DNA from 2 places in the Rahnella sp. JUb53 genome. Region 2 is predicted to be linked to the other one. Evidence: predicted binding sites of a transcription regulator. Region 2 holds the regulator's gene; the other holds the start of a gene.

Region 1 (16,392 bases), on a different contig from region 2:
GATCGAACCACCTGGGATAACGACCTTACATAACGATGAAAATTAAACATTTACCTCTTGATCAAAATATTAATGGCTGGGCGGCACTGCGCGGGAACATACCCCGTCATCCTGCTTTACGTGGCGCAGTGACGGCTGACTGGCTGGTGATCGGCGCCGGTTTCGCCGGGCTGGCGTTTGCACGTCGCATTGCCGAGCTTCGTCCGCATGAGCATGTCGTGGTGCTTGAGGCGCTGGACGTCGCCGATAACGCCTCGGCGCGCAATTCAGGCTTTGTGATTGATTTACCGCATACCGTCGGCAGCACATCGGCTGAGCTGGAACACGCCAATGCGTACCGGCGTCTGTTGCAGTACGGTCTGCATCATCTGAAAGAGACCGTCGATAAGCATGACATTGCGTGCGACTGGCTGAATTCGGGGAAATATCATTGCGCCGTCAGCGAGCAGTTTGACGGTGAAATAGCGCATTATCAGCAGGAACTCACTACGCTCGGCGAAAGCTTTGAGCTGCTGGACAGAGCCGCACTGCGCCAGCGTCTGGGCACAGATTTCTACCGCAGCGCGGTGTATACGCCCAACTGTATTCTGGTGAATCCGGCGGCGCTGATCAGTGGTCTGGTAGCAACGTTGCCCCCGAACGTCACGGTTTACGCTAACTCGCCCGCGTTGCAGATTGACACACAGGGCAGTATCCGCGCAGAAACGCCGCATGGCGAAGTACGCGCGGGTAAACTGATGCTGGCGATCAACGGTGCGGCACGCGGGTTACCCTTGTTCAAAGGCAACGTTTTTGCCATGTCGACCTTTGCCACATTGACCGAACCGCTCACGCCGGAACAACGCGCACGTATTGGCGATATAGCGCCGTGGGGCTCGACGCCGGTGAATGCGCTGGCGGGCGCAACGTTGCGTTATACCGCTGACCACCGTTTCCTGATCCGCGAACACGTTAACTTTACGCCGGGTCTGGTGACCAGTGCGGTCGAAACTGGCCGTCATGCACGCCGCCATCAGGAATTATTTGCCCGCATTTATCCGCAGTTGCAGGACATCAATATGGCCTACACCTGGTCGGGGTTGATCAGTATTACGCGCAACGGCGCGCCGGTATGGGGGAATATTGGGCCGAACGTTTATTCGTCGGCGGGCTGCAATGGCTCGGGTAGTTCCAAGCAAAGCGCGTTCGGGCGATTGCTGGCAGAGTATGCGCTGGGAGAGGATAATCCGCTGCTGGCCGATATGCAGGGCATCGGGCGCGCCAGTTATTTGCCGCCGCGCCCGTTCCTGGATGCCGGAGTGAAAGGCTTTATGGCTCGTGAACGCTGGCGCTCACGCACTGAAATGTAAACCCTGAACCTGCCGGTCGCCATACGCTGACGACCGGCTTTGTTAATGACGCTTGTCGACGCGCGCCACAACACGATCTCCCAGCCACTGAATGCCACACACCATCACAATCAGTACGACGATCACTTCAATCATCACCACCGTTTCAAAACGCTGATAGCCGTAACGGATTGCCAGGTCGCCCAGTCCGCCAGCGCCGATAGCTCCCGCCATCGCCGAAGCACCAATCAGCGCCACCAGCGTGACGACAAATCCGGACAATATCCCCGGCAACGCTTCAGGGATCAGCACATCCCAGACAATACGCAATTTGCTGGCTCCCATCGCGCGAACCGCGTCAATCAGACCGCGATCGACATCCCGCAACGAAACTTCAGCCACACGGGCGAAATACGGCGTTGCCGTGATCGACAACGGCACAATCGCCGCCCAGGTACCGAGAGACGTACCGACCAGAAAACGGGTAACCGGGATCAGTGCTACCAGCAAAATGATAAATGGCAGCGAACGGAATCCGTTAATGACCAGACCGAGCGAGCGGTTAACCCAGCGATTTTCGGCAATTCCACCGGGACTGCTCATCACCAGAATCAGACCCAGCGGCAAACCGGCTATCAGTGAAAACAGCCCGGATATAGCGGTCATCAATAACGTTTCTTCGATGGCGTTAATCAGCAAATCAATCATTACCGGAGACATAACCTGTCAGCTCCACAGTGGCCTGGTGCTGTTGCAGCCAGTCTAAAACAACCTGCTCAGACGCCGAATCGTTCGCCGGCACTGAGAAGAAGAAACGCACGACGGCGTAATGCTGGATATGATCGACACCGCCCTGAATCAGGCGAAATTTGCCCGGTAAAGCGGTCGCCATCTGCGTGAGGATTTCGCCCTGCCTGCCCTGTTCGGCATACTGAACGCTATAAATCGCCTCGCCCTGACGTACCGCTGACAAGCGTTCGGCCAGCGCTTCCGGCAGTTGTGGCAGCAAACCCTGCAACAACGTTCGGGTCAGCGGGGATTGCGGATGCGCAAATACCTGCCACACCGGCCCTTCCTCGATAATTTCGCCGACATTAATCACCGCCACGCGATGCGCTATTTTTTTGATCACTTCCATCTCATGTGTGATCAGCAAAATGGTGATACCGAGTTTCTGATTAAGCGATTGCAGCAGTGCCAGAATCGAACGCGTCGTTTCAGGATCCAGCGCAGACGTCGCTTCATCGCAGAGCAAAAGCGCCGGATTGGCTGCCAGCGCGCGGGCTATACCGACACGCTGTTTCTGCCCGCCGGATAAAGCCGCCGGATAGTTTTTAGCTTTGTCCTCCAGCCCGACCAGCGCCAGCAATTCGGCGACGCGCGCCTGACGCCGTGCCTTATCGTATCCGGCAATTTTCAGCGGCAACGCAACGTTTTGCTCAACGGTTTTGGCTGAGAGCAAATTGAAGTGCTGAAATACCATTCCGACGCGGCTCCGCACAGCCTGCAAGGCTTTTTCGCTGAGGCCGGTAATCGGACGCCCTTCGATTTCAATCACGCCTTCATCAGGCTGCTCGAGGCCGTTAAGGCAGCGGATCAGCGTCGATTTACCCGCTCCGCTTCGTCCGATAATGCCGAGGATTTCGCCCCGCCGGACCGTCAGCGAAACCTCTTTCAGCGCCTGCGTCGTACCAAACTGGCGGCTGACGCGGTGCAGACGCACGACATTCTCCGTGCCTGCGTGCGCCACGTCCCTGCCGGTGTCTGTAAACAGCCCGGCGTTCACCGGGCGGGCATCGTCGTTATCTGAAGGCGTCGCGGTAAATTGCGCGCCGGTTTCAGAGAGGATCGTCATGCTTTACATCCTTACCAGGCCGTCAAGCCGGTGCCTTTATAAACCTTATCAAACTCCTGTTTGACGGCATCATTCTGGTAAGCACTGACCAGCGTTTTCACCCATGGCTCGTTAACATTTTCTGTTTTCACCGCGATGAAGTTATTGTAAGGGTTACCTTTTACCGGCTCCTGCGCGATACGGTCCGCAGGCGTCAGGCCACTTTTCAGCGCCCAGTCGGTGTTGACAATTGCCGCGTCTAAATCAGGTACGGAACGGCCAATAATGCCGGAATCCAGCTCTTTGATGACCACATGGCGCGGGTTCTCAGTGATGTCCGCGGTTGTCGCGAAAATACCGGCACCGGGTTTGAGCTTAATGACGCCAGATTGCTGGAGCAGGATCAGCCCGCGCGCTTCGTTCGACGGATCGTTCGGCACACCAATCACCGAGCCTTCTTTCAGTTCGTCGGCTGATTTTACTTTTTTGGAATACAAACCGATTGGCCACACGGCGGTATCGCCCACGCGCACGATATTGTAGTGATTTACTTTGATCTGATTGTCGAGGAAAGGCTGATGCTGGAAGGCGTTGGCATCCACTTCCCCGTTTTGCAGCGCTTCGTTCGGCTGATTGTAATCATTGAAAATAACCGGTTTGACGGTCAGCCCTTTCGCGGCTGCCTGTTTAACCACTTCGCGCCAGACATCTTCATCTTCTCCGCTGATAATACCGACTTTAATGGTCGTTTTGTCGGCGGCATGTGCTGCGCTCAGCGGCGCCAGAACGCTGGCGGAAAGAATGGCGGCTGAAGTCGCGGCCAGCAAAAATGCACGGTTAATACGGGTCTTAGAGTTGTTAAATGTCTTGCGCATAGAGTATCCCCAAAAGTGTGATGAGAGGCCTGCACACAGCTGTGTTTCAGTGCAGGAATTTGGCGAGTATACCCATCGGCTTATTTCTTTATAATATTGTTTTAGCGAAGGTTATTCTGAAAATGAATAACTGAAATGGGATAGTAAATCGATAAAAAAGCTTTAGACGCAAGGACAGAACATTGGCAATAAAAAACCCGCCGAGGCGGGTTTTCATGTTCAGCAGAAAGGCATCACAAGCGCGTTTTAAGATTGCGGCTCTTCAACCGGCTGGACTTCCAGAGACACCATCCCGATGCCCAGTTTACGTGGCTGGAAGCCGCCGCTGGTGCCTTCGGTGGGCTCGGTCGGTGCCGGTGGCGTGATGACAATACTCTGCGCCGCTTCAGGGTTAGTGAATTGCACTTTCACGATGCCGTCCTGATCGCCGAAGGTGACAAACTGTTCCTGATCGCCCACGCGCACGGAGACCGGTTTATCAATGTTATTGCCGTAAGCACGTGCGCGGATCACTACGTCAAATGTGGTTGGCAGCGGTTTGACGTAATCAATTTTCACCGAAGGTGCCAGATTAGCATCCGACCAGCGTCCCCAGTTTTCTACTGTCGAAACACCGGTAATCGCTTTCACCTGCTCTGGTAAACCCGGCACCATAAAGGCAATGGCCGGAGACTGGTATCGCGTCGCTTCATCATCAATATTCAGGGTTTTCAGCGTTTGCTGATAAATTGCATTGCTGCCTGACGTGTCTTTTGCAAAATCGACTTTCCCTTTGAAGGTAGCACCGGTGACCTGCACGATAGACGGCTTCGCTCCGAGGTTACCGGACGCCACGCACAGACCGGTGTTTAGCGACAACTCCGGTGCCCAGACGCGCCCCATTTCGTAGCATTTATCCACCCAGACAAAGTTGTCACTGGTCGCCAGCCCCGCCAGTTGTTTTTTCAGCGGCGTGGAAAGATAAACGTCAAACATGGGTTCAATTTTGTCGCCGGTGACCTTCAGGATAAACGGCGTTTTGATGGTCATGCCGGAGAATGTGAAGGTATTGTCTTTGGTGTTCACTGCGTAATTTTTAATGCTGTTCGGGAAGCCCCACTGTTTGATAACCGCCGGTTTCCAGGCATTCACTTTGTCATCAATGTTGAGGAACTGCGCGGTCATCGAAGTGGCCGAAATGCCGCTGCGCCCGAGGCCGATAAAGTTATCACCGCCCATGATATCAAGCACGGTAGCGCCGTTATCCAGCGTGCTGCGTTTCGCCGCATTCTGATCGGCAGCTGCCGGATGACGTCCGTCCATCACGAAGAACAGGTCTTTACGATTCTGTTTGGTGAGAATGTTATACGCCGTATTGTTCATCGCCAGATGATCGGAAGACACCACAATGATGGTGTTATCGTAATAACCAGATTTTTTAATTTTATCGATAAAGGCCGCAATCAGTTCCTGACTACAGGAAACCGCGCTCAGCGACTGGTTAGCCTTACCGTTCACTTTATATTCATTGCGGGTACAACCGCGCGAAATAAAGCCGTCCGGATGGTGGGTATCGACAGTCAGCGTAAACAGCGAGAAAGGCTTGCCTTCCTTGCTCAGCGTCACGAATTTTTTGTAAACCTCTTCCAGCAACGTATCGTCATACCAGCCCCAGTCATTTTTATAAGACGGGTCAGCGACGGTCGGACGCAATTCGTTGTAACCATAAAGATGGTCAAAGCCGTGAGATTTCAGGAAGGTGCCTTTACCGGCAAACGCCAGTTCTGCGCCCTGATAGAAATAGTTAGTGTATCCCGCGCCTTTCAGCACATCACCAATACAGACGTTTTCGGGGTAGAAGGTCGCCAGCGCGCTGGAGGCATTGCCATCGAAAGGCGCAAAAAGTGGGATACCACATTGTGAAGCGACCATGCCGGCGATGGTATAACCGGTACCCGGCACCTGTTTGGTATTCGTAAAATCAATACTTTGCGCTTTATGCTGGCTTAATTCAGTCGTCAGCCCCGGGAACACTTTGTCGTCAAAATAGGTCCGTTCGAGGCTTTCGCCATAGATATAAACCAGGTTTGGTTTTTTTGCGCCTTTAACGATTTTTTCCGGCACTTTGTAATAAGTATCGAAATCGGCGCCATGACCGGAGATCTGCGTTTTTACCAGGCGGGAGATATTCTGGAATGCCTGAGTTGAACCGACTGAGAACACGGCAAGCACTACGGCCAGCACGCTGTACATGACGCTGCTGTTTTTGGCACGGCGCTGTTTGAGTCCCCATGCCAGTAATGCGAAAACAGCAATCAGTCCGGTCAGTAAGCCAATGAATGGCAGGATATATTTATTCAGGCCTGCGCCCTTCAGGCTGCTGGTGACGGTATATAACACCGCATCCGTAATGCCTTCACCCGTGAAGTAATTACTGCCAATCAGAATGACATTCAGGATGACGTAAAGGCCGAGGAAAAACAGCACCAGCGAAAACCAGACGCGGCTGGCCGACGCCCTTGTGACGTAGAGGAAAATTGAGGAAAGAAATAAAATAAATGAAATTATCTCAGAAGCCATTTCAGCACCCTGTCTGATTAAAACAATAAACTCTGCGACCCTTCTCTGCCGCTTTACGGGCAGCGCCGACGGTTCAACTCATCGAGCGAATGACTGAGTTGTCATTCACTTCATCCCTGAGACAGGAAAATGTCATGCCAAAAACGGATAGCGCTATATAGCCTGTTGCCCTGAGAGGGTCAACGCCTTAACACTGCGTCAGGTCACTGATTTGTCCTAAAAAACTGACTTTTTACAAACTATTGACGACCGGCTGCGGATGATAACTCAGAAATTTAACGGCGCCGTCACTTTTCGGTAAGAATTGCATGATAGCCGATTAGTATGAGCGAAATGTGGAGGGAGATTGAAAATGCGAAAAATAGTTGGCGGGAAAGCCCGCGATACACGGTATTGCGGGCTTTGATAATGAAAAATCAGATTCCTCCCAGATAGGCTTTACGCACTTCCTGATTATGCAAAAGTTCATCCCCCGTACCGCTGAGGCGGATCTGCCCGTTAACCATGACGTATCCGCGATCAGACAGCTTCAGTGCATGATGCGCATTTTGCTCCACAAGAAAGATAGTCATCCCGCTTTGCGCCAGTTCGCGCAGGGTCTGAAAAATCTGTTTTACGATGATCGGCGCCAGCCCCAGACTGGGCTCGTCGAGCAACAGCAATTTGGGGCGGCTCATCAGCGCACGGGCAATCGCCAGCATTTGCTGTTCACCGCCGGACATGGTCATCGCCCGTTGCTTTCGCCGCTCTTTAAGACGCGGAAAGAGGTCAAACATGGTTTGCAGATCTTCCGCGGCATATTTGTTGCCGATGGGAATGGTGCCCATCAGCAGATTTTCCTCGACGCTCATGTCCGGAAAAACCCGCCGCCCTTCCGGCGACTGCGCAATACCCGCAGAGGCCACAAAGTGCGTCGATTTACGGCTGATATCTTCGCCACGAAATAAAATCTGTCCGCTCTGCACGCGCGGCTGGCCAAATATCGACATCAGCAAGGTGGATTTTCCGGCTCCGTTCGCGCCAATCAGCGCCACGGTTTCTCCCTGATTCACCTGCAGCGAAACCTGCTGCAACGCCTGAATCGCCCCGTAATACACATTCACATCGCGAAACTCCAGCATCGCGTCACTCATAAACTGACCTCGTCGTCTTCATCAGCACCGAGATAGGCGGCAATGACTTTCTCATCATTTTGAATGGCATGGGGCAAGCCTTCGGCAATTACATCGCCGTGATCGAGCACGATAATATGGTCGGATATTTCCATCACCATGCCCATATCGTGTTCAATCAGCAGGACGGTAATGTCGTGGTGATCGCGCAGAAAACGGATGATTTTACTCAGCGTTCGCGTCTCTACCGGATTAAGACCGGCAGCCGGTTCATCGAGGCAAATCATCTCCGGCGCGGTACACATCGCCCGCGCAATTTCCAGACGCCGTTGCTGACCGTAAGACATCTCGCCCGCCAGCCGGTTGGCGCAATCCACCAGTTCCACCACTTCCAGCCAGTAAAATGCCCGGTCCAGCGCCTGATTTTCCGCACGGCGATAAGCGGGAGTATTGAGCACACCGGCGATCAGATTGCGGTTGGTTTGCATGTGTTGCGCGACCAGCAAGTTTTCAATCACCGACATTTCACGAAACAACCGGATGTTCTGGAAAGTACGCGCCAGTCCGGCGCGGTTCACCAGATGTGTTCCGCCAAACATTTTGTAGAAAATTCGTTTTCCCAGCTGTGCCGGTTTTATCCAGTCATCCGGCTGGAATTTCTGACCGAGCACCTGAATGACGTTGGTAGTGCGGCGGCGGGTATTGAGCAGAATATTGCCGCCGGACGCTTTATAGAAACCGGTCAGGCAATTAAATACCGTGGTTTTCCCTGCGCCGTTCGGGCCGATCAGCGCGGTAATCGAGCCGCGTTTTACCGCCAGGTTCACATCGTTCAGCGCCTTAATCCCGCCAAAATGCATACGCAAATGTTCGACACTCAGAATATTGTTATCCGCTAACGCTTCGCTCATGGCGCGACTCCTTTACGCGCGGCAAACCCGCTGCGGCTGATGCGGATTAACCCGCGTGGTCGCCAGATCATCATCACCACCATTAACACCCCGAACAGCAGCACGCGGTATTCGGCAAAACTGCGCAGCAGTTCCGGCGCGACGGTCAGTACAAATGCCGCCAGCACCACGCCGATGGTCGAGCCCATCCCACCCAGCACCACAATGGCGAGGATCAGCGCAGATTCGAAGAAGGTGAAAGACGTCGGGTTGACAAATCCCTGATAGGTAGCGAAAAACACGCCCGCGATACCGGCAGTAGAAGCGCCAAGTGTAAACGCCGAAAGCTTAACCAGTACGTGATTAAGACCCATTGCGCGGCAGGCGATTTCATCTTCGCGCAATGCTTCCCACGCGCGGCCAATCGGCATGCGGGTCAGGCGGTGTTTGATAAACAGCACCAGCAACACCACCAGAACCAGCACCGCGTAGATGAAAATAAATTTCATATTCGGGTTGTAAGTCAGATGGAAAAACTCGTGGAACGGCACGCCGCCCTCTTTCGCCCGTCGGCCAAACTCCAGACCGAAAAACGTCGGAGGTGGCGCGGAAACGCCATTCGGGCCGCCGGTGAACGACAACCAGTTAGTCAGCACCAGCCGGATGATTTCGCCAAAGCCGAGCGTCACAATCGCCAGATAATCGCCATGCATACGCAGCACCGGAAAGCCCAGCAAAGCCCCGGCCAGTGCGGCCATCACGGCGGCCAGCGGCAGCATCGACCAGAATCCGAGGCCGAGATACTGATATCCCAGCGCCAGTCCGTAGGCGCCGATGGCGTAAAAGGCCACGTATCCCAGATCCAGTAGCCCGGCCAGACCAACCACGATATTCAGCCCGAGGCCAAGCAGCACGTAAATCAGCCCCAGAATAGCGACGGTCAGAATGTATTTGGTGGCAACAAACGGAAAGAAAATCGCCAGCACAATCAGCAGAGGCAATATCCAGCGCAGGTTGCTTTTGTGATCCGGCGGACGGACGTATACACCCGCGCTGTCGGATTCGAAGCGCGCACGCGTTTTCTGTCCGGCTGCGGTTTCCAGAAAAGCGCTAAGCAAAAAACGTCCGAGCATGACAGCGGCGATAATCCAGATCAGACGCTGGGAATGAAAGTTAAAGCTATAGCCGTCCAGCACCACGCCGACCACAGGTCCGAAAATAATCAACGCCACCAGTCCGGCGAAAATGGCATCCAGCAGGCAGCGTTTAAGCGAAAATCCGCCGCTCACAGCAGTTTGTGTCGTCATTTTATTTCCCTCACACTTTCGTCACGACCGGACGGCCCAGCAGGCCCTGAGGGCGGAAAATAAGGATCACCACCAGCAATCCAAAAGAGAACACGTCTTTGTAATCGGAATTCACCATGCCCGAGAACTGCGCTTCGGCGATACCCAGTATCAGGCCGCCGAGCATCGCGCCCGGTAACGATCCGATCCCGCCGAGTACCGCTGCGGTAAAGGCTTTGATGCCGATGATAAATCCGGCATAGAAATCAAAAGTGCCGTAGTTCATGGTGACCAGTACACCTGCCAGCCCCGCCATCGCCGCGCCGATCATAAAGACCAGCGAGATAATGCGATCGGTGTTGATGCCGAGAATTGAGGCCATTTTTCTGTCCTGCTGTACCGCGCGACACATACGACCGAGTTTGGTGTTGCTGATAATCCACGACAAAACCAACATGCCGACAAGGGACGCCACCAGAATGAACAGTTTGGTGTAGGTCATCTGGACAAAGCTGTCTCCGATATGAAAACGCAGCGCGCCATCAAACATCGTAGGAATGCCCTGCTGTCGCGGTCCCTGACTGATTTGTGCGTAGTTCTGCAAAATCAGCGACATGCCGATAGCAGAAATCAGCGGTGCAAGGCGCGTGGAATTTCGCAGAGGTTTGTAGGCAATGCGCTCAATCGCCCAGCCGTAAACGCCGGTCACCACGATGGTGAACACCAGTGTGCCGAGGATCAGCAGCGGAAAAGAGTGCAGCCCGAAGAAGGAAAGCAGCGCCAGCGCGATAGCGCAGAGGTAAGCCGAAATCATATACACTTCGCCGTGAGCAAAGTTGATCATGCCGATAATGCCGTAAACCATGGTGTAGCCGATGGCGATGAGACCGTAGACAGCACCGAGCGTAATGCCATTAAACAGTTGTTGCAGGAAGAATGAATCCATAAATACGCAGTCTCTTTTTGTGACCGCGCCTGGCTAAGGGCGCGGTCTGACACAGATTAGAACTGGCAAATCAAAATGAGTTATTCCTTAACTTCCTGATATTTGCCTTTGTCATCCCACTTATAAACCACGTAATCAGAGACTTTCAGGTCGCCTTTGCTGTCCCAGGCCTTTTTACCCATGACGGTATCGACACTGTTGGCTTTAAGCCACGCGCTGGCTTTGGCAGAATCGCTGCCGCCGGTGGCTTTGAAGGCGGCGGCAATGGCCTGCACGGACGCGTAGGAATAGAGGGTGTAACCTTCCGGCTCGAATTTATTAGCGCGGAATTTATCGATGACGGCTTTGCCGTCCGGGATCAGACGCGGGTCTTTGCCGAAGGTCATCAGAATGCCATTGGTGTATTGCGGACCGCCGGCAGCGGTGACCATTTCTTCGTTGACGATACAGTCACCGGAGAAGAACGTCGCCTGAACGCCCTGCTCACGCATCTGGCGAACTAACGGACCGGCTTCCGGATGGCAGCCGCCAAAGAACACCACATCTGGTTTCTGCGCACTGATTTTGGTAACCAGCGCATTAAAGTCTTTTTCGCCGCGCGACAGTCCTTCATACATCACTTCTTTCACGCCGCGTTTGTTAAGCGCTGCTTTGGTGGCATCTGCCAGCCCCTGTCCGTAGGTATCTTTGTCGTGAATGATGACCACTTTTTTGGCTTTCAGTTTGTCGATGATGTAATCGCTGGCCACCAGCCCCTGCTGGTCATCGCGCCCACACATACGGAACATATCGCTCATGCCGCGTTCAGTGATCTGCGGGTTAGTTGAGCCCGGCGTGATGGCGATAATCCCGGCGTCGTTATACACCTCAGACGCTGGCATGGTAGAGGATGAACAGAAATGTCCGACCACTGCCTGCACTTTATCCTGATCCACCAGCCGGTTAGCCACCGCGACGGCTTGTTTTGGCTCGCAGGCATCATCACCCTGAACCAGTTTGATTTTCTCGCCGTTGATCCCGCCTGCGGCATTAATGTCTTCGGCGGCCTGAGTCGCCCCATGCCAGTACTGATCACCATAAGTGGCATTCGGACCGGTGAACGGACCGGCAACCCCAATCACAATATCCGCACGCGCGGAGAAGGCCGTGACCAGACAACCAGCCAGTAAAAGAGAGAGAGGACTTTTCATAAATTTCATCGACATCATCATGATCCTTAGGACTGAGTTTATGCAAACGGGTTATGGGCAACGCATGCAGCAAAAACACCAACGCAAAGTCGTAATCTGAAAATCTGAAATTTAAAGCACAAGCCAATGGAGGGGAGATCCCGTTTGTCCACCGCTGGCGGACAACATCAAAGGTAAGAAACTTAAGCAAAATATCTGCCAGTGTTACCCGACGTCTGTGATTGTTACGGTTATGTGAGTATAGATAGCGCCTGTCAGGCGTTGCGGAGAACTCGCAGAAACAACGACGGGATCACATCGCACCGCACTGGTGCTGAAAAGAATAGGAAAATAACGATACCGGAACGCCCTGCACCAAAATGTAACGTTAAGTGCCCCACGGCTAATCCGTTGATATATTTTTTCTTTGCTTCTTTCGGCGGGTTGTTTTGTAATGCGGTCAGATGATTGCAACAGGAAACGACTGAACAATGAAGAAATTATCCTGCCTGACGGCGATTGTGCTGGCCATGGGATTATCAGGCTGTGCCAGTGATTATGTGATCAACACCAAAGCGGGCGACCAGTTTTTCGCCCACGGTGAACCCGACCGTGACCGCGATACCGGCATGACCAGCTACACCGACATGAACGGCGATTATCATCTGATGAACACCAATGATATCGCGGGCATTGTGAAGAAGTAGGCGTGACCGATGGGAATTACATTTTTTCGACAGCCCGACCGATGAATTACACGGCGGGCTGAATAAAACAGTCATGCTATAGGTACCTGAACGGCCCGTAATAACACGACTGTTTTGAGGATAAAATTACTCAGTAATAAAACGCGAAACAGACGACGCCAGATTTTGTGCCTGATCCCGCAGCGCATTAGCAGCAGCAGAAGACTCTTCCACCAGGGCCGCGTTTTGCTGAGTCACGCTGTCCATCTCCACTATGGCTTGCCCTACCTGAGATATTCCCCTGTTCTGTTCATCCGATGCCTGCGTAATTTCATTAAGTATTTCGGTAACGTTAGCCACTTTAGTCACAATGTCATGCATGGTGGTTCCCGCCTGTTCTACCAGCTCTGACCCTGCATTAATTCGCTCTACCGATTCACCAATTAAACCTTCTATCTCTTTTGCAGCCTGAGCACTACGTTGCGCCAGACTTCTCACTTCACTTGCCACCACAGCAAATCCCCGCCCCTGTTCTCCTGCACGCGCCGCTTCAACGGCCGCATTGAGAGCCAGAATATTGGTCTGAAAAGCGATGCTGTTAATTACCGTTGTAATGTCAGCAATTTTTGCTGAGCTCGCCGTGATTTCATTCATCGTTTTCACCACATGAGAGACCAGTTGCCCGCCTTTGTTCGCCGTTTCCGAAGTACTGCCCGCCAGTTGGCTGGTGTGATGAATATTGTCTACGTTCTGTTTAACCGTCGCCGTTAACTGCTCCATGCTGGCCGCCGTTTCTTCAAGCGCAGCCGCCTGTTCCTCAGTACGTGCGGATAAATCATTATTTCCTGCCGCAATTTCTGCGGAGGCATGGCTTACCTGCGTCACGCCGGCACGAATATCACCGATGATACGGCGAAGATCGGTGTTCATCTCATCTACTGCTTGCATCAGTTCGCCCAGTTCATCACGACGCGTGGTATTGAGATGAGCTCTTAAATCACCGCGCGCTATCTGTCGCGCAACCTCAAGCGTGTCAGCCAGAGGCTTCACAATCTGGCGGGAAATGATCAGCGCAATGCCAATACTTAACAAGACGGCGGCCCCCAAAAGTGAAGCCATCCATATCACTGCCTTTCTAATATCGTCATGAGCCGCACTCAGTTCCGATTCAAAGATATTGTCACTCAGGGTCGTCAGCTTGCCGCCTGCTTTTGCAAGCAGCTGAGTCGCTTCCTGCTCAGCAATATAGGAACGCAGGTAATCACTGGCACTCTCCTTTTTAGCCGAGACCGAGCGTTCAACGTCTTCAAGTGCGCTGACATCCGCCGGATTTAGCTGGGATTTGACGGCATTCATTTGCTGAATCGATTCAATCATAAAACCTGTTAAAGCGTTAAGTGACTCATCAGTATTCTCAAACTGGAGAAGTTTCACACGCGTCGCCACACCGTCGATGTGACGGACAATATCAGCTAATGCTGTCGCGGTGGCTGCGCGCGTCGGATCTTGTGCGTAGGACTGCGCCAAACTTTTGATTGTTGACTCTTCACGGGTCAGCACAAAACGACTGACAACAAGATCACGTTGCTGTGTCTCGCGGACAGTTTGAGCACGTTTATCGCGATACGTCTTCATGACTTCTGACATGTCATTAAGCATCTCCAGGTGCTTTGTATCCCATTGAAGCGACCTGAGACTTTCAATTTTCTTATCAACCTGCTGCAAGTTCATCTCATTCATGGCGATGTATTTTTCATCATGCGTTTTCACATATTCCAGTCTTTCAGCTTTTGCCATAGCAAACTGGTCAGTTATTACTTTCAGCTGGCTTATTTTGTCTGCCCGGATGGAAATATCATTCAGATTTTTAATACCGCATAAAGTAACTGCAATGCTTAGCAATAAGATAAGTCCGAAACCAAATGCTAATTTTTTCCCGACTTTTAGATTTTCAAAATATTTCATAAACATTTTCATGGCTCTCCATTATTTTTATAAAAACAGTTGTATGTGAAGCACATGGAGTATCGGCAGGCTATAAAAATTAATTAATGGAAAACTCATTTTCTTAAGTTACATAAGTCGGTAATTTAACAGCAATAAAACCTTATTCTTTGTATGAAAACTTAATTGCTTAAACTTTGCGTATTAATGGTGAAGTGATTCATTTTAAGAAAGTATTATTTTAATGTGCTGCTGTTATTAAATAATGAAGATGTGGTCTGCGCATATACCGCGCAACGTCAGGTTCAGCGGCGTGGGCATAAAAAAACCGGGCGAAGGCCCGGTTTCTTATGCTTTGAACACCGTTCTCAAACCCGAAAACATTCGAGTCGCAGCAAGGTGGTTTGAAGGATGAAGGGGATTACAGCCCGTTTTCAGCAATATCCATGGCGAAATAGGTCAGGATAATATCTGCACCCGCACGTTTGATCGCACCCAGGCTTTCACGCACCACGGCGCGCTCATCAATGGCACCGGCTTGTGCCGCGAACTTGATCATCGCGTATTCGCCGCTGACCTGATACGCCGCCAGTGGCAGACGGGAGGCTTCACGGATATCGCGGATCACATCCAGATACGCGCCAGCGGGTTTCACCATCAGCGCATCGGCGCCTTCGTGCTCATCCATCAGTGATTCGCGCACGGCTTCGCGGCGGTTCATCGGGTTCATCTGATATTGCTTACGGTTGCCTTTCAGCACGCTGCCGCCCGCTTCACGGAATGGCCCGTACATGGATGACGCAAACTTAGTGGAGTAGGCCATGATCGAGGTATCGATGAAACCGGCTTCGTCCAGCGCGCTGCGAATGGCCTGTACCTGACCGTCCTGTGCAGCGGATGGCGCAATGAAATCTGCACCTGCTGCGGCAGCAACTACGGCCTGTTTGCCGAGGTTAATCAGCGTCGCGTCGTTATCTACGCCATGGTCGTGCAGCACGCCGCAATGGCCATGCGAGGTGTATTCGCAGAAACAGGTGTCGGACATGACGATCATTTCAGGCACGGTGTCTTTACAGATACGTGCCATACGTGCGACCAGACCGTTTTCGTTCCAGGTGTCACTGCCGGTGGCATCCATATGATGCGAAATACCAAAAGTCATGACCGAGCGGATACCGGCGCGGGCGTAACGTTCGATTTCAAACGCCAGGCGGGATTCGGGAATGCGCAGCACGCCGGGCATAGCTTCGATCGGTACGTATTCAGAGGTCTCTTCTTCTACGAAAATCGGCAGTACCAGATCGTTGACGCTAAATTCAGTTTCCTGAAAAAGAGTGCGCAGGGATTCGGACTGTCTCAGGCGGCGAAGGCGTGAGCTCGGGAACTGATTCGACATGAAAACTCCTAAAAATTAGTCTGTTGCACTGAAATTTTTTAAGAAACAGGAGTGCAGACAGTTCAGACGGCAGGAGGCATGGCAGCGCCGTCAGACGATGGAGGCAGCATTTTATAATAACTTTTAAACAAATGATGAACTTTCCGTGAGGAGATGTAACAGAGGCCGCATTTTGGAAAGGCGATCCCGGAACAGGGATCGCCTGAAGGAAGGATTTAACCGAGCTTGATCTCGCGATCTGCTGAGGCAATCGTAGACGGACGGTGGGCGATAAATATCCGCGTTATATCCAGTTCGCTGATCGCCTGATTGATGCGCATTTCGTTGTCCAGATCCAGATGGCTGGTGGCCTCATCGAGGAACAGAA
Region 2 (16,392 bases):
GGTTGTACTTCTGGTCAATGTCCATTTCTACGCGTGGAGAATAGTTTTTATCAAGCGTAATGCTGCTGACGCGACCAATCACCACACCGCCGACTTTGACCGGAGAACCGCTTTTCAGGCCGCCGATATTGTCGAAGTCCGCAGAAATGCGGTAAGTCGGGTCAGAGCCGATAGAACGGATGTCGGCCACTTTCAGACACAGGAATAACACCGCAATCAGTGCGATGATCAAAAATGCGCCTACCCAGATTTCACTCTTTTTCGTTTGCATGGTTTAATTTCCAAACATCAGTGCTGTCAGCACAAAATCCAATCCCAGCACCGCCAGTGACGAATGCACTACAGTACGTGTCGTTGCCCGGCTGATCCCTTCGGACGTCGGTATCGCATCATAGCCATTGAACAACGCAATCCAGGTCACGGTGATAGCGAAAACAAGGCTTTTAATCAGGCAGTTAAGCAGGTCAGTCCGCCAGTCTACGGAAGTTTGCATCGCTGACCAGAAGAATCCGCTATCGATGCCTTTCCAGTCCACGCCGACCAGCGAGCCGCCCCAGATCCCGACTGCGACAAAAATCGCCGTCAGCAGAGGCATGGAAATCAGGCCAGCCCAGAAACGCGGTGCCACAACGCGGCGCAGCGGATCGATAGCCATCATTTCCAGACTGGAAATCTGCTCGGTAGCTTTCATCAGACCCAGCTCAGCGGTCAGCGCAGAACCCGCACGACCGGCGAACAGGAGCGCCGTCACCACAGGACCCAGCTCACGCAGCAGGGAAAGCGCCACCATCATGCCGAGGCTGGCCTCAGCGCTGTAGGTGGTTAAAATCAGGTATCCCTGCAAGCCCAGTACCATGCCGATAAACAGGCCGGAAACCAGGATGATCAGCAGGGAAAGCACGCCAACGCTGTAGAGCTGTTTGATCAGCAGCGGCCATTGTTTGGCAAATTGCGGCTTACCGACCAACGCCCGAAAGAGCATCAGACCGGCACGGCCAAAAGACGCACAGGTGTTTATTCCGCGGCGCCCGACAGAGGCTAAGGCCCTATTTATTTTCAAAACAAGGTACATTTATCAGGAACTCCATTATCCGAGCAGCTCGGTTTTGTAATCACCGGCAGGAAAACGGAAAGGCACCGGTCCGTCGGCAATACCGTCGAGGAACTGGCGAACTCGCGGATCAGGGTTATTTTGCAATTCCTCTGGTGTACCTTCAGCAATGACATGCTGTGCCGCCACAATATATGCATAATCCGCAATACTGAGTACTTCAGGTACGTCATGAGAGACGACGATACAGGTCACGCCCAGCGCATGGTTAAGTTCATCGATAAGCTTCACCAGCACGCCCATCGTGATCGGATCCTGACCCACAAAAGGCTCATCAAACATGATGAGTTCCGGATCAAGCGCAATCGCACGCGCCAGCGCCACACGACGCGCCATCCCGCCAGACAACTCAGCAGGCATCAGGTCACCGGCACCGCGTAACCCTACCGCTTCGAGTTTCATGGTCACGGTGCTGCGCAGCAGTTCTTCCGGTAATTTACTGTGCTCACGCAACGGGAATGCCACATTCTCGAACACCGTCAGGTCAGTAAACAATGCACCGGATTGAAACAACATGCTCATTTTCTTGCGGGATTCGTACAGCTTACGGCGTGACAACGTCGGAATGTTGTCTCCGTCGAACCAGATTTCCCCACTACTTGGCGCAAGTTGCCCGCCGATCAGGCGCAGCAAGGTGGTTTTACCGATCCCCGAAGGCCCCATAATGGCGGTGACTTTGCCGCGTGGCACGGTCATATTGATCTCTTCGAAAATGGGACGATCGCCGCGCACGAAGCTCATGCCCTTGATCTCTACCAGATTCGATTCGCTTTGACTCATTCAGTTTATCCCTTCGGAATACTTTCGCTAAGAATACGTCTGACCCAGATGGGGTGTCGTATAACTTTGGTATTTTTACAAAAACTTACCCCGGTTTCGTTACCAAAGTTGCCATCGTTTTACTTTTCCGCCACAGACGGTCAAAATCGATGAATTATCATTTTAAATTAAAAGCCCTCATCGTCTAACATACAGGAACCTGCAGGCCTTGTTTTCAGAGAAAATGTTGCCTTAGCTCATGTTGACGAAGGAATCGCCTGCCTGCAAAGGCAACGAACCTCGCATTATACCCAATAAAGGATGTTTCATGCTTCTCGCTATCGTACTGATGATTGTCGGCTTGTTACTGTTAGTTTACGCCGCCGATCGTCTGGTGTACGGAGCCGCAGTGTTGGCACGCTCAATAGGCATACCTCCGCTGGTGATTGGCATGACCGTCGTCGGCGTCGGAATATCTCTCCCGGAACTGGTGGTTTCTACCACAGCCGCCATCAATGATCAGATGGATTTGGCCGTCGGAAACGCAATTGGTTCGAATATCATTAATATTCTTCTGATTTTGGGCGGTGCAGCCCTGATTCATCCACTTTCCGTTCGTTCTGATATATTACGCCGCGAACTCCCTTTATTGTTACTGGTCACAGCACTCTGTGGTTTTGTGCTAAGTGACGGAGAACTCAGCCGGTTTGACGGCGTTTTGCTGCTGGCCAGTGCTGCCGTGTTTATGATGCTGGTGATAAAAATCGCCCGCGCGGCCGAAAAAGAAGGGCTGGATACGCTGACATACGAGCAGATGTCCGAACTTCCTCAGGACAGCAGCAACACCGTGGCATTTCTGTGGCTGGCACTGGGCTTTATCATCATGCCGCTGGCGTCGGGCATGATTGTCGACAACAGTACAGTGATTGCCCGTTACTTTGGCGTCAGCGAACTGGTGATTGGCCTGACCGTCATCGCCATCGGCACCAGCCTGCCGGAACTCGCGACGTTTATCGCAGGTGCCATTAAGGGCGAAGATGATATCGCACTGGGCAATATCATTGGTGCGAATATTTTTAATACCTGTCTGGTGCTGGGATTACCTGCGCTGGTTGCGCCAGGCTCGTTCAACCCGGACGCGTTTCATCGCGATTACTGGGTCATGCTGGCGGTCAGTATCGTGCTTTCCGGGCTGTGTCTGATGCGTAAACATCGTATCGGCCATCTCGCCGGCGCACTGTTACTGTGTGGATTTATCGCCTATATGGCGGTTCTGTTCCTGTTGCCGGACAGCATTGCCTTCTGAACTTTGTCAGGAACTGACTATGGCTAACGTTAACTTCGCCTCCGACTTTGATTTTCAGGCCGTCGGGCGTGATGTGCTGAAAACAGAACGTGAAGGACTTGAGCAGTTAGATCAATACATTAACGGCGATTTTACCCGTGCATGCGAAAAAATCTTCGCCTGCAACGGCAAAGTCGTCGTGATGGGCATGGGCAAATCCGGCCACATTGGTCGCAAGATGGCCGCGACCTTTGCCAGCACTGGCACACCGGCTTTCTTTGTCCATCCGGGCGAAGCCAGCCACGGTGATCTGGGCATGGTATCGAAACAGGACGTTGTGATCCTGATTTCCAATTCCGGTGAGGCGCATGAAATTCTCGGGCTGATCCCGGTACTCAAGCGTCTGGACATCACGCTTATTTGCATGACGTCTAATCCGGAAAGCACCATGGGCAAAGCGGCCGATGTGCATCTTTGCGTGAAAGTCCCCAAAGAAGCCTGCCCGCTCGGTCTGGCACCGACCAGCAGCACCACGGCGGTACTGGTCATGGGCGATGCACTGGCGGTGGCTCTGCTGGAAGCCCGCGGTTTCACACCCGAAGATTTCGCCCTTTCCCATCCGGGCGGAGCACTGGGTCGCAAGCTCTTACTGCGCGTGAGCGATATCATGCACACCGGTGATGAAATTCCGCATGTCAGCCGCGACGCGTCTTTGCGTGACGCCTTGCTGGAAATCACCCGCAAGAATCTCGGCATGACGGTTATCTGCAACGACCTGATGCGGATCGAAGGTATCTTTACCGATGGTGATTTACGCCGCATCTTCGATATGGGCGTTAACATCAACGAAGCCTCGATTGCCGATGTCATGACGACCGGGGGCATCCGCGTCCGCCCTTCTCTTCTGGCGGTGGATGCGCTGAATTTAATGCAGGAAAAAAACATAACCTGCGTGATGGTTGCTGATGGTGACCAGTTGCTGGGTGTGTTACATATGCACGACATGCTGCGCGCTGGCGTAGTTTAATTGAGGAATCCCCTGAATGAGTAATAGCGCAGCCCTGGTGGAAACTTGCTACGGTCCGGTCAGCACGCAAGTGCTGGAACGGGCGAAAGCTATCCGCCTGCTGATTTGCGATGTAGATGGCGTGATGTCTGATGGCCTGATCTACATGGGAAATCAGGGAGAAGAGCTGAAAAGTTTTAACGTTCGCGACGGTTACGGTATCCGCTGCCTGCTGACTTCTGACATTGAGGTTGCGATTATTACAGGCCGCAATGCGAAATTACTGGAAGATCGCGCTGAAACCCTCGGTATACGCCACTTGTATCAGGGACAATCGGATAAGCTTTTGGCCTTCCGCGAACTGTTAGATACACTGTCTTTGCGGGCCGAAGAAGTGGCCTACATCGGTGATGACCTGATCGACTGGCCGGTTATGGCTGAAGTTGGTCTTTCCGTGGCCGTTCAGGACGCGCATCCCATCTTGTTGCCGAAAGCGCATTATGTCACCCGAATTGCCGGCGGACGTGGTGCAGTACGCGAATTGTGCGATTTGATTTTACTGGCACAGGGTAAGCTGGAGGACGCCAAAGGGCTGTCGATATGAGTAAAACAAGACTTTGGATTATTCTGGCGCTGACAGCCATCGTTCTGGTGCTGATCGGCTGGTCAATGTCTGACAACAGCGATGACGTCCAGCCGGCGGTCAACGATCAGGATCCGACCTACCAGAGCTCCCACACCGTCACGATGGTGTACGATCCGCTGGGTAGCCTGACGTATAAACTGGTTTCAGATCAGGTGAAATATTACACCACTGATCAGGTGACATGGTTTACCAATCCGGTAGCGACCATGTACGACAAGAACAAAGTCCCGACGTGGGTGCTGCATTCTGACAAGGCCAAGCTGACTCAGGATAAAATGCTCTATCTTTACGGGCATGTGCAGGCAGACAGCCTGACACCTGAGACTTCTCAGTTGCAAAGAATCAAAACGGACAATGCACGGGTTAACCTGACGACACAGGACGTTGCCTCAGATGATGAAGTAACGCTTTATGGCACAGGTTTTACATCTAACGGCATGAAAATGCGTGGTAATCTGCGTGATAAAACAGCAGAGCTGATCGAAAAGGTAACGACCTCTTATGAAATTCAAAGCAAAAAATAAAATCCGTAATCTCCTGATCGTCAGCTCATTGTTAGCCGTCAGCGTTCCGGCATTCGCCCTGAAAGATGACACGACCAAACCGATTACCATTGATTCGGCTAATCAGGCGCTGGACGTGAACACCAATACCGCGACCTTTACCGGTAATGTGGTGGTAAACCAGGGCACGATCCAGGTTAAAGCGGACAAAGTTGTCGTCATCCGCCCGCAAGGCGTTTCCGGCAAAGAAGTGGTTGAAGGTTACGGTAACCCGGTGACCTTCTATCAGATGCAGGACAACGGCAAGCCGGTAAAAGGCCATGCGCAGAAAGTCCGCTATGAAGTGGAAAACGATCTGGTGACCCTGACCGGTAACGCTTACCTTGAACAGCTCGACAGCAACGTGAAAGGCGACCGTATTACGTATCTGGTGCAGAAACAGCAAATGGAAGCCTTCAGTGATAAAGGCAACCGTGTGACGACCGTTCTGGTTCCTTCGCAGCTGCAACAGAAAACACCTGCAGCGGCGGGCCAGCCGACCAAAAAGAGTAACTGATTTTTATGGCTAAATTAATCGCAGAGAATCTGGCAAAAGCCTACAAAGGCCGCAAGGTCGTTGAAGATGTCAGCCTGATGGTCAACTCCGGCGAAATCGTCGGGTTATTAGGGCCAAACGGTGCCGGTAAAACCACGACCTTCTACATGGTCGTCGGCATTGTGCAGCGTGATGCAGGCCGTATTATCGTTGATGACGAAGACATCAGCTTGTTGCCATTGCATACCCGCGCCCGTCGCGGTATTGGCTATCTTCCTCAGGAAGCGTCCATTTTCCGCCGCCTCAGCGTGTTTGATAACCTGATGGCCGTGTTGCAGATCCGCGACGATCTGAACAAAGAACAGCGTAACGATCGCGCCAATGAACTGATGGAAGAGTTCCATATTTCTCATTTGCGCGATAACCTCGGTCAGTCACTGTCCGGTGGTGAACGCCGTCGTGTTGAAATCGCCCGCGCGCTGGCGGCGAACCCTAAATTCATTCTGCTGGATGAACCGTTCGCCGGTGTTGACCCGATTTCAGTTATCGACATCAAAAAAATCATTGAGCATTTGCGTGACAGTGGCCTCGGCGTACTGATCACCGACCATAACGTTCGCGAAACGCTCGACGTGTGTGAACGCGCTTACATCGTCAGTCAGGGCAAGTTAATCGCCCACGGCACGCCAGCCGATATTCTTGCTGATGAACAAGTTAAACGCGTTTATCTTGGTGAAGAATTCCGTCTGTGATCTGTGCCGCCGGAACCGTGCCTGTTTCACTTTAAAATGAAACAGGCCGTCTCTGACAGAAGTGTTGCCGTTTTCACTCATCAACGGAAATAAAGCCAAGATATGAAGCAAGGTTTGCAACTCAGATTCAGCCAACAACTGGCAATGACTCCACAGTTACAACAGGCCATCCGCCTGTTGCAATTGTCCACGCTTGAGCTCCAACAGGAGATCCAACTTGCGCTGGAGAGCAACCCTCTGCTGGAACAAACCGACCTTCATGAAGAAATCGACTCGGTAGAAGCCACCGACAGCGAAGGGTTAGATACCCGCGAAGCACTCGAGCAAAAAGACATGCCCGAAGAGCTGCCGCTGGATGCGACCTGGGATGAAATCTATACCGCGGGCACGCCTTCCGGCACCGGTAATGATTACAGCGACGACGAGCTGCCGATTTATCAGGGTGAAACCACCCAGACCCTTCAGGATTACCTGATGTGGCAGGTCGAGCTGACGCCGTTCTCAGATACTGATGCGGCGATTGCGACATCCATTGTCGATGCGGTCGATGACACCGGTTACCTCACCGTTTCTCTTGACGACATTCTGGAAAGCATCGGGGATGAAAACGTCACGATGGACGAAGTGGAAGCCGTGCTCAAACGCGTACAGCGTTTTGACCCGGTCGGCGTGGCCGCGCGCGACCTGCGCGACTGCCTGCTGATCCAGCTTTCCCAGTATGTGACCGACACGCCTTTCATCACCGAAGCCCGTCTTATCATCAGCGAACATCTGGATTTGCTGGCGAACCATGATTTCCGCGCACTTATGCGATCAACCCGGTTAAAAGAAGATACACTGAAAGGAGCGATGCTCCTGATCCAGTCTCTTGATCCGCGTCCGGGCCAGTCGATCAATACCGGCGAATCTGAATACGTGATCCCGGATGTGCTGGTGCGCAAAGTGTCAGGAGTCTGGACGGTTGAACTCAATTCGGACAGCATTCCGCGTCTGAAGATTAACCAGCAGTACGCCGCGATGGGGAATTCCGCACGCAGCGACAGCGACGGGCAGTTTATCCGCAGCAACCTGCAGGAAGCCAAATGGTTAATCAAAAGCCTGGAAAGCCGTAACGACACGCTGTTGAAAGTCACGCGCTGTATCGTTGAGCAGCAGCAGGCGTTCTTTGAACTGGGTGAAGAATTTATGAAACCTATGGTGCTGGCTGATATCGCCAGCGCCGTAGAAATGCACGAATCGACGATTTCACGCGTCACGACGCAGAAGTTTCTGCACAGCCCGCGTGGCATTTTCGAACTGAAGTATTTCTTTTCCAGCCATGTCAGTACAGACAGCGGCGGCGAGGCATCGTCAACCGCCATCCGGGCGCTGGTGAAGAAATTAATCGCAGCGGAGAATCCTGTAAAACCGCTCAGTGACAGTAAGTTAGCGACCCTGCTTTCCGATCAGGGAATTATGGTTGCACGACGAACCGTCGCCAAATACCGAGAGTCTTTGTCCATCCCGCCCTCAAACCAACGTAAACAGTTAGTTTGACCTCAACAGAGAAGGAAGACATTATGCAGCTCAACATTACCGGACATCACATTGAGATCACGGATCCCCTGAGAGAGTTCATCACGTCGAAGCTGGCCAAGCTAGAGCAGTATTTCGACAGGATTAATCAGGTGTATGTGGTGTTGAGCGTGGAAAAGGTGCAAAAAGTTGCCGAAGCGACTTTGCATGTGAATGGAGGCGAGTTACATGCCACCTCGGAACATCAGGATATGTACGCAGCGATTGACGGACTGGTTGATAAACTGGCCCGCCAGCTGAATAAACATAAAGACAAACTGAAACAGCACTGACATTCATGTAGCCAACCCTGTGCTACAAACCTTCGGGCATCGGCTTGTGACCTTCGGGAAACGAGCCGATATAGCTTTAAGGGTGAAACAGCGCAAAAGTGAAAGATGACATGATCAACGATATAGCAATGCAATTAACGTCGGTGCTTAATGCCGAATGCACCAAAAGCGGCGTTCATTGCGCCAGCAAAAAACGCGCACTGGAAATCATCAGCGAACTGGCCGCCAGACAACTTAATTTGTCGCCACAGGTGATTTTCGACGCTATTTTGACCCGTGAACGTATGGGCAGCACCGGGATCGGTGCCGGGATCGCCATCCCGCACGGTAAGCTGGAAGAAGATACGTTACGTGCCGTCGGCGTGTTCATTCAGCTGGAACAACCGATCGCTTTTGATGCCATCGATAATCAGCCGGTAGACTTACTTTTTGCCTTGCTGGTACCGGCAGATCAATGTAAAACCCATTTACATACATTATCTTTGGTGGCTAAGAAATTAGCTGATAAAACAGTGTGTCGCCGCCTTCGTGGTGCGCAGAGCGATGAAGAACTGTTCCAGATAATGACTGAAAACGAATAAATTGCTGATTCCCGGTACGGTGCCGGGAAAATGAATTCTGAACACTGAATGCCAGGGGAGTGACACCATGGTGCTGATGATTGTCAGCGGCCGTTCCGGTTCCGGGAAATCGGTTGCCCTACGGGCATTGGAAGACATGGGTTTTTACTGTGTGGATAACCTGCCGGTGGTTTTATTGCCGCAGCTTGCCCAGACCCTCGTTGAACGTAATACGTCAGCGGCCGTCAGCATCGACGTGCGTAACATGCCGGAAACCCCGGAAGTTTATGAGTACGCGATGTCACAACTGCCGGAGAGCTTCTCACCGCAGCTGTTGTTCCTTGATGCCGACCGCAACACGCTGATCCGCCGCTACAGCGACACCCGTCGTCTGCACCCGCTTTCCAGCAAAAATCTCTCCCTCGAAAGTGCCATTGATGAAGAAGCCGATCTGCTCGAGCCTCTGCGTTCTTCCGCTGATCTCATCATCGACACGTCCGAAATGTCCGTTCACGAACTGGCAGAAATGCTGCGTACCCGCCTGCTGGGTAAACGCGAACGTGAGCTGACGATGGTCTTCGAATCCTTTGGTTTCAAACACGGCATTCCGATTGATGCGGATTACGTGTTCGATGTACGCTTCCTGCCGAACCCGCACTGGGATCCGAAACTGCGTCCGATGACCGGCCTAGACAAACCGGTGGCGGCGTTCCTCGACCGTCATACCGAAGTGCACAACTTTATCTACCAGACCCGCAGCTACCTTGAACAATGGCTGCCGATGCTGGAAACCAACAACCGCAGCTATCTGACCGTCGCCATTGGTTGTACCGGCGGTAAACACCGTTCGGTGTATATCGCAGAGCAACTGGCCGACTATTTCCGTTCCCGCGGGAAGAACGTGCAATCCCGCCATCGCACGCTGGAAAAACGTAAATCATGACGGTAAAACAAACGGTAGAAATCAAAAACCGGTTAGGGATGCATGCCCGTCCGGCGATGAAGTTGTTTGAACTGGTGCAGAGCTTTGAATCAGAAGTGATGCTGCGCAACGGCACAGGCATTGAAGCGGAAGCCAGCAGCGTGATCGCGCTGCTGATGCTCGATTCCCCGAAAGGTCAGAAAATCGAAATCGAAGCCACCGGTCCAGATGAAGAACAGGCACTGACGGCAGTGGTAAATCTGATCAATTCAGGTTTTGACGAAGACTAATAATTAAAGCACTATTTGAGCCGTATTAAATGCGGCTTAAACAATCTATTGCAATGGCCTTGAAGCTTTCAAAATTCTCACTGCTCAGCAAACGGCTCATTGAGCGTTCCCGCACAAACGTCACGAACAAATCGTAAATCGCCATCGCTTCTTCGTAATCCGCCTTGCTGATCGCCAGCAGAAAAATCACGTGCGCGGTTTCCCCTTCTCCCCAGGCAATGCCCTGCGGCGAAAGCAACGTAATCACCACGGTTTTCTTCGCCAGCAGTCCCAGCGAGTGCGGCAGCGCAATCCCTTCGCCCAGCATGGTCGAGACAATCTCTTCACGCTCGACCACTGACGGGTAAAACGCCTGATCGACATATCCTTCTTCTTCCAGCTGTGAACACACATGACGGAACAACTCCGCCTGCGTCATCGGTTCGTTGACGATCATGAAGTGCTTTTCGTCGAAGAATTTTTCCAGCATATAAGGCCGTGTGCGGTCGACCAGCACCAGCTTGCCGAGCTGTTCCATCTGGTATTCGGTCGGAAACGGCGACAACACCACCACCGGCTTATTCTTCTCGGTAATGCGGGCGTTGGAAATAATAAAATCTTCGTCGATATGCTCCAGCTGCTCGTAATCACGCAGCGAAACCACCTGTTTCATCACCAGTTGCGGATACTTACGGTTAATCTGCGCCTGGATCATGCGGATGGTTGAATTGCCGGTGTCGCACACCAGCATCACCTGCGGATGCCGCTGGTAGCCGATATTGTAATGCCGCTCCAGCCCGACGCCGATATGCAGCACCAGAAAACCAATCTCGTTTTCACTCAGCGTATACGGCGTGTATTTTCCCCAGCTGGAGACCGCCGCCAGCGTGACGTCATAGGCCATCGGATAATGCTGTTTGATATTGTTCAGCAGCGGGTTCGGGATATTTATCTGATATTTCACCCGGGTAATCATGGTCTTAATGTGCGTCAGTAGGTCAGCACGCAGTTGCTTATCGCCCTGCAAATCATAGTTATAGTGCGAATTGATATACGACAGAATGTAATCGACCAGCGCTTCGTCATCGTCGGCGTTAATGTCGGTCGGCAGGATTTTCTGCACGCGGCGTGCGGCGATATTCACCCGCAGATAAGCTTCCTCAGAGGCAGGAATTTCCTTGCCGACGAGATTTCTGAGCTCAGCTGCCAGTCGTACGGAAACCTGCTTCACCGCCGGGTCACCGTCTTCCGCATCAAAATCGGTCAGCGGGTAACCGCCGGTAATGCGCTTAATCGCCACCGCGCAGTACAAGATCAGATACTGCTCGCCCTCATCGGTCAGTTGAACAGAAGACTGCGTCAGCACCTGATGCATAAAGCGTGTCAGCGGGACCAGCGCTTCCGGCTCCAGACTTTCCGCCTTCAGCAGCGGATTCGCCTGTTCCTCGGCATCCAGCTGGAACAGCAGATCGGTCAGACAGGCGCGGATCGCCAGTTCTGCACCGAACAGTTTCATGCCGTAGCGCGGCTTGGTTTCGATATTCAGGTGATAGCGAGCCAGATGCTCCCTCACCTCAGCCATATCATTTTGCAGGGTTCCCCGGCTGACAAACCATTCATCGGCCAGATCTTCCAGCTTCAATGAAAAAGCTGAGGTCAAAAAGCGGATCAGCAACGTTTTCACCCGCTCAGCGGCAGTGCGCGGCGTCGGATTCGGTTTGCGTTGCGTCGATTGCTGTAACGTTGAGAAAAGCGTCTGATCGTCAATCCGCAGCTGATACCCGCTGCCACGGCTGTGAACAAAGGTCGCGCCAAAATCGGCGATGATTTCATTCAGCGCAGTAATATCGGCACGCACCGTGCGCGTCGACACAGACAGTCGTTTTGCCAGCTCATCCTGAGGAAGGGTTTCGGTTTGCAGCGCATCAAACAGTTGCGCCAGACGTTGATTGGGAAATCTCACCATTGTTCTTCCATATTATTGCGGATACGCCCTCTGCGCAGTCACCGGGAAAGTTTCCACGCAGAAGGTTTAGTTCAGACGCAGTACGTTATCAGGGCAAGATCACCATCTGTGACGGACTGCCCACAGCCACATAATTATCAACGAATGACAGTTTGCCGTTTTCGCCAGAAACCTTGAATCTGGTGATGTTATCGCTTCGTTGATTCATTGCGTAAATATATTTGCCGTCCGGTGACAACGTCAGCGTTCGTGGATAATCGCCACGCGTCCAGGTTTCATCACTCCAGGTCATTGCGCCTTCGCCGGTCACGTTAATCTGCGCGATGCTGTTATGCAGGCGGTTCGCCACGTACAGATGCCTGCCGTCTTTGCTCAGCACAATCCCTGCCGCAAAGTTGGTGCCTTTGAAACCGGCCGGCAGCGATGACAGGCTGTGCAACTCCGTCAGCGTGCCTTTGGTGGTATCAAAGCGATAACTGGTCAGGGTCGAGGCTTCCTCGTTGATCAGGAAAACCACTTTGCCGTTCGGATGGAACACAAAATGGCGCGGTCCTGCACCTTCTGAAGAGGCCTTGATGAACGGCGGATCGTTGGCTTCCAGCACGCCGGTTTCGCTGTTGAGCTTCCACTGATAGATCCGGTCAAGCCCGAGATCGGTGGAGAACACAAATTTGCCGGAAGGATCGGTGGCGATCATGTGCGCGTGCGGCCCGTTATGGTCGCTGATGGCAAAACTACCCTCCGCCGCCGCTGCCGGTTTGCCTGCCCCCGCCGGACCGGAATCCTGCTGGCTGTTGCTTGCTTCGCTCAGTTTTCCACTGGCATCCACCGGGAACACTGCCACCACGCCGCTGATGTAGTTCGCCACCAGCAGATGGTCACCTTTTGGCGTCAGCGACAAATACACCGGCCCTGCACCCTGCGAATCCACCTGGTTAATCAGCGTCAGGCTGCCGTCTTCCGGTGCAATGCGGTAGGCCGCCACAGCGCCATGTTTGCCGCCGTTGTAATTATCAATTTCACTGCCGATAAACAGCGTTTTGCCGTCGTGGCTGAGCACCATCTGCGCCTGATTCGGCAGCTGGCTGGCGAGCGTTTTATCACTCAGCGCGCCGGTTTTCGGATCGAATTTAAAGCGGTAAACACCTTCCCCGTTCGGGTTGTAAGTGCCGACGTAAGCAAAATGCGGAGTCATCGAAGTCATTGTTTTTTCTGCTGCATAGAGCGGCATGGCAGACACTGCCAGCATCGCGGAGGTTAAACCTGAAATCAGAAACCAGTTTCTCATACATTTCCTCAGAATTTGGGATATCAGACAAACGAGAGAACCCTGCACCCGCTCAGTCGCTGAGAGATGCAGGGTGTTTAACCGCGCAGACGGCTTACCGCGCAGGAAAGGACAGAACCCTCAGCCCAGCAGCTTTTTGACGCTGGCCAGCAGGGTTTTCACATCTTCAGGACGGGTGTTACCCGATGCGCTGTCGATGATTGAGCTGTAAATATGCGGGATGATTTTGGTCACGCCCGCCGACAGCGCGATTTTCATAATCGGCTCGAAGTTTTCTAAATCGATGCCGCCGGTCGGTTCCAGCCAGAAATCCTGTTCCGCACAGGCACGGGCCACGGCAGCGAATTCATCGCGGGTTTTCAGGCCGCCCATCGGGAAATATTTCACCGAGCTGCCGCCCATATCTTTCAGCAGTGCAATGGCGGTTTCCACCGGCACAATGGCGTCCGCAGAAGCAGAACTCAGTGGTCCGGTATTGATCTTCACAAAGCCGGGTTTACCGGTCGGTGAAATCAGACCGTTGACCACGCTGTCGTTTTGCCCAAGCATTCCACGGCTGGTACCGACGCCGGTAAAGACCTGATTGACGTGCTGCGGCTGAACCTGCGCAGAAATCTGGCTGACCATCAGCGACTGACGTGGATCGCCCGCGCCCAGACCGACGGACAACGCGTTTTCAATCAGAGCGGCATACTCTTTCATGTCCGCCACTGCGCTCGCGACATCCGGATAATTTTTGGAAAGCACGCCGACCAGCACATGACCTTCTGCCGCTTCGTAGATGTCACGGGCATTGTCTTTCGAGCCCGCCAGCACATTCAGGCACACGCGGTCACGGTAGAAATTTGGGGTCAGCTTCATGCTTTCTCTCCGCTAAAAAGTTGTTTAAAACGTTGTGCGACAACGGCGAGTTGCGGTGGCGTCACGCTGCGCACATCGACTTCAATCTTGCCTTCGTTGGCGCGGTAGCCACGGAAATAAATCGCGATATCGCCGTTTTTCATGGCGTCCACAATGTCTTTGGTTTTCCAGCCCAGCACCGCTTCATCGAAAGTGATTTCCGTGCGGGCGATATCACGTCCGGCGCTGTCCCAGACTACGCGACCAGTAACGCCGTTGATTTCATTCAGGCTGGCGATAAATGGCGTCATCTTGTCGACCATTTCCTGCCCGGTGGTTTTCGGCAGCGTGATGTAGCTTTCGATCGCCTGCGTCAGGCCAAGAATGCCTTCTTTGCCGACTTTCATCGCACGGCCAATCCCGCCCGATTGCAGTTTTACCCATTCGACGTACTGTTTTTTGCCGAGTACCAGACCGCTGGTTGGCCCTTCAATGGCTTTCGCGCCGCTGTAAATCACCAGATCTGCGCCCATCTCGTAGTAGCAGGTCAGGTCTTCTTCTGCGGCCGCATCGACGATCAGCGGCAGATTATGCGCACGCGCCACTTCAGCAGCTTCCGCTACCGACAGAATGCTTTTCTGCACTGAGTGGTGCGATTTGATGTACATGATGGCGGCGGTACGCGGCGTGATGCAGGCAGCAAGCTGCGCGGCAGAACATTCATTGGCGTAACCGGCTTCCACCACTTTGCCGCCGCCCATGGTGACCATCGTGCCCACCGGCGCACCGTAATTCACGTTATGGCCTTTTGGCAGCACGATATCGTGCGGGATTTCCAGCGGTGCGGCGTGCAGGTTTTCCAGCAGCCACGCATCATCTTTGACGATCACCGCCGCTACGGACTGCGCGATCCCGGCGGAAGCACAGGACACCACCACGGCGTTTTCTACGTTCAGCAGTTTCGCAATGTAAGCGCCGGTTTTATTCACCAGATCTTTCATCTCGAAGTAATGATTCAGACCGGTATTCACTACTGCGGCGACTTCCTCGCGCGGCGTGGAAACGCCCAGCGCCGTCATACGACCAGATGCGTTAATAACCTGTTTTAAATCATATTTTTCATATAAAGATTGTTCAGAAGACATGAGCAGATTTCCCTTCTTCAGTTAACAGGGGGACGCCCGCGACCACAGCGGCCAGAGGCACCAGCAAACTTTCGCCCTTCACGGACTGTCCTTCGGAATCGACAAACACCTGTGGCGCAAAACGCTGCTCGAACAGGGTCAGGTCGGCATCAGCGCCGGCTTCCAGGCGGCCTTTAGCCGGCAGGCGCAGCGCGTCAGCGGCGCGTGAGGTGACGCAGTCAATCACCTGCGTCAGGGTCATACCGACGCTAAAGAACTTCGACATGACGGTCGCAAGGCTATGCACCGGGCCCTTCATACGGTTACGGCAGTAAATATCGGAACTGATGGTGTGCGGCAAAATGCCCTGCTTAATCGCCAGTTCTGCCACGTCGAAACTGAAACTCGCGGTGCCGTGACCGACATCCAGCAATACGCCGCGGCTCAGCGCACGTTTAATGGAATCGCGCAGCACACCGTCCGGCGAGAGAATGCGGTTCGGTTTGCCGTTGTAGCAGTGGGTGATAATGTCGCCCGACGTCAGCAAATCCGCGATCTCATCGAGGTTCGGCGGGTTATTACCGATATGCACCATCAGCGGCAGGTCGTCGTTTTCCTGCTGAATTTCTTTTGCGCGCACCAGTGGCTTGATGCCGTTCTGGCCGACCACGCTGCTGCTCATGCGCGCTTTAATACCGATGATAAAACCGGGATTTCGCGCGATGGCGTCACGCACGCCGACTTTGTCGATCTGCGTCATATCCGCCAGTTCGTTCTGCGTGACAATGCCGGTGCGGGCGATATTCAGAAACGCGTAGACGTTGGTTTTCGCCGCACGGGTTATCTGATAGAAATCGTCGACATCATTCGCGCCGGTGCTGCCGGCATCCGCCACAGTGGTGACACCACAGGCGACGCCAATCAGATCGGCGTCGTCATGATAAATCGGCGATTTGGGGTAACAGTGAACGTGGGAGTC

What was found. The regulator sigma-54, encoded in region 2, starts transcription at its own class of promoters, with help from an activator protein. The targets are predictions, from matches to a motif close to GTTGGCACANNTTTCGCTNT.
Region 1: a site for sigma-54 is predicted at 12,204-12,223, ahead of EC840_RS01845 (branched-chain amino acid ABC transporter substrate-binding protein). Genes of this name have one in related genera too.

What each region holds. Positions count from the first base shown of each region.
Region 1 covers NZ_SLYT01000001.1:374,777-391,168, reverse strand. Annotated here, with positions in the region: gene EC840_RS01890 (FAD-binding oxidoreductase) at 36-1,349, shown strand; gene EC840_RS01885 (methionine ABC transporter permease) at 1,392-2,048, opposite strand; gene EC840_RS01880 (methionine ABC transporter ATP-binding protein) at 2,029-3,183, opposite strand; gene EC840_RS01875 (MetQ/NlpA family ABC transporter substrate-binding protein) at 3,195-4,037, opposite strand; gene opgB (phosphatidylglycerol--membrane-oligosaccharide glycerophosphotransferase) at 4,284-6,596, opposite strand; gene EC840_RS01865 (ABC transporter ATP-binding protein) at 7,013-7,729, opposite strand; gene EC840_RS01860 (ATP-binding cassette domain-containing protein) at 7,726-8,619, opposite strand; gene livM (high-affinity branched-chain amino acid ABC transporter permease LivM) at 8,616-9,905, opposite strand; gene EC840_RS01850 (branched-chain amino acid ABC transporter permease LivH) at 9,916-10,830, opposite strand; gene EC840_RS01845 (branched-chain amino acid ABC transporter substrate-binding protein) at 10,911-12,035, opposite strand; gene EC840_RS01840 (YgdI/YgdR family lipoprotein) at 12,491-12,706, shown strand; gene EC840_RS01835 (methyl-accepting chemotaxis protein) at 12,833-14,662, opposite strand; gene hemB (porphobilinogen synthase) at 15,051-16,025, opposite strand; gene EC840_RS01825 (peptidase domain-containing ABC transporter) at 16,241-16,392, opposite strand, start outside.
Region 2 covers NZ_SLYT01000007.1:134,286-150,677, reverse strand. Annotated here, with positions in the region: gene mlaD (outer membrane lipid asymmetry maintenance protein MlaD) at 1-271, opposite strand, end outside; gene mlaE (lipid asymmetry maintenance ABC transporter permease subunit MlaE) at 275-1,072, opposite strand; gene mlaF (phospholipid ABC transporter ATP-binding protein MlaF) at 1,088-1,891, opposite strand; gene EC840_RS17205 (calcium/sodium antiporter) at 2,199-3,176, shown strand; gene kdsD (arabinose-5-phosphate isomerase KdsD) at 3,196-4,182, shown strand; gene kdsC (3-deoxy-manno-octulosonate-8-phosphatase KdsC) at 4,199-4,765, shown strand; gene lptC (LPS export ABC transporter periplasmic protein LptC) at 4,762-5,331, shown strand; gene lptA (lipopolysaccharide ABC transporter substrate-binding protein LptA) at 5,309-5,866, shown strand; gene lptB (LPS export ABC transporter ATP-binding protein) at 5,872-6,597, shown strand; gene rpoN (RNA polymerase factor sigma-54) at 6,700-8,133, shown strand; gene hpf (ribosome hibernation promoting factor) at 8,157-8,444, shown strand; gene ptsN (PTS IIA-like nitrogen regulatory protein PtsN) at 8,543-9,025, shown strand; gene rapZ (RNase adapter RapZ) at 9,093-9,947, shown strand; gene npr (PTS phosphocarrier protein NPr) at 9,944-10,216, shown strand; gene EC840_RS17150 (PRD domain-containing protein) at 10,242-12,161, opposite strand; gene EC840_RS17145 (lactonase family protein) at 12,250-13,449, opposite strand; gene EC840_RS17140 (KDGP aldolase family protein) at 13,570-14,310, opposite strand; gene EC840_RS17135 (DgaE family pyridoxal phosphate-dependent ammonia lyase) at 14,307-15,434, opposite strand; gene EC840_RS17130 (amidohydrolase/deacetylase family metallohydrolase) at 15,424-16,392, opposite strand, start outside.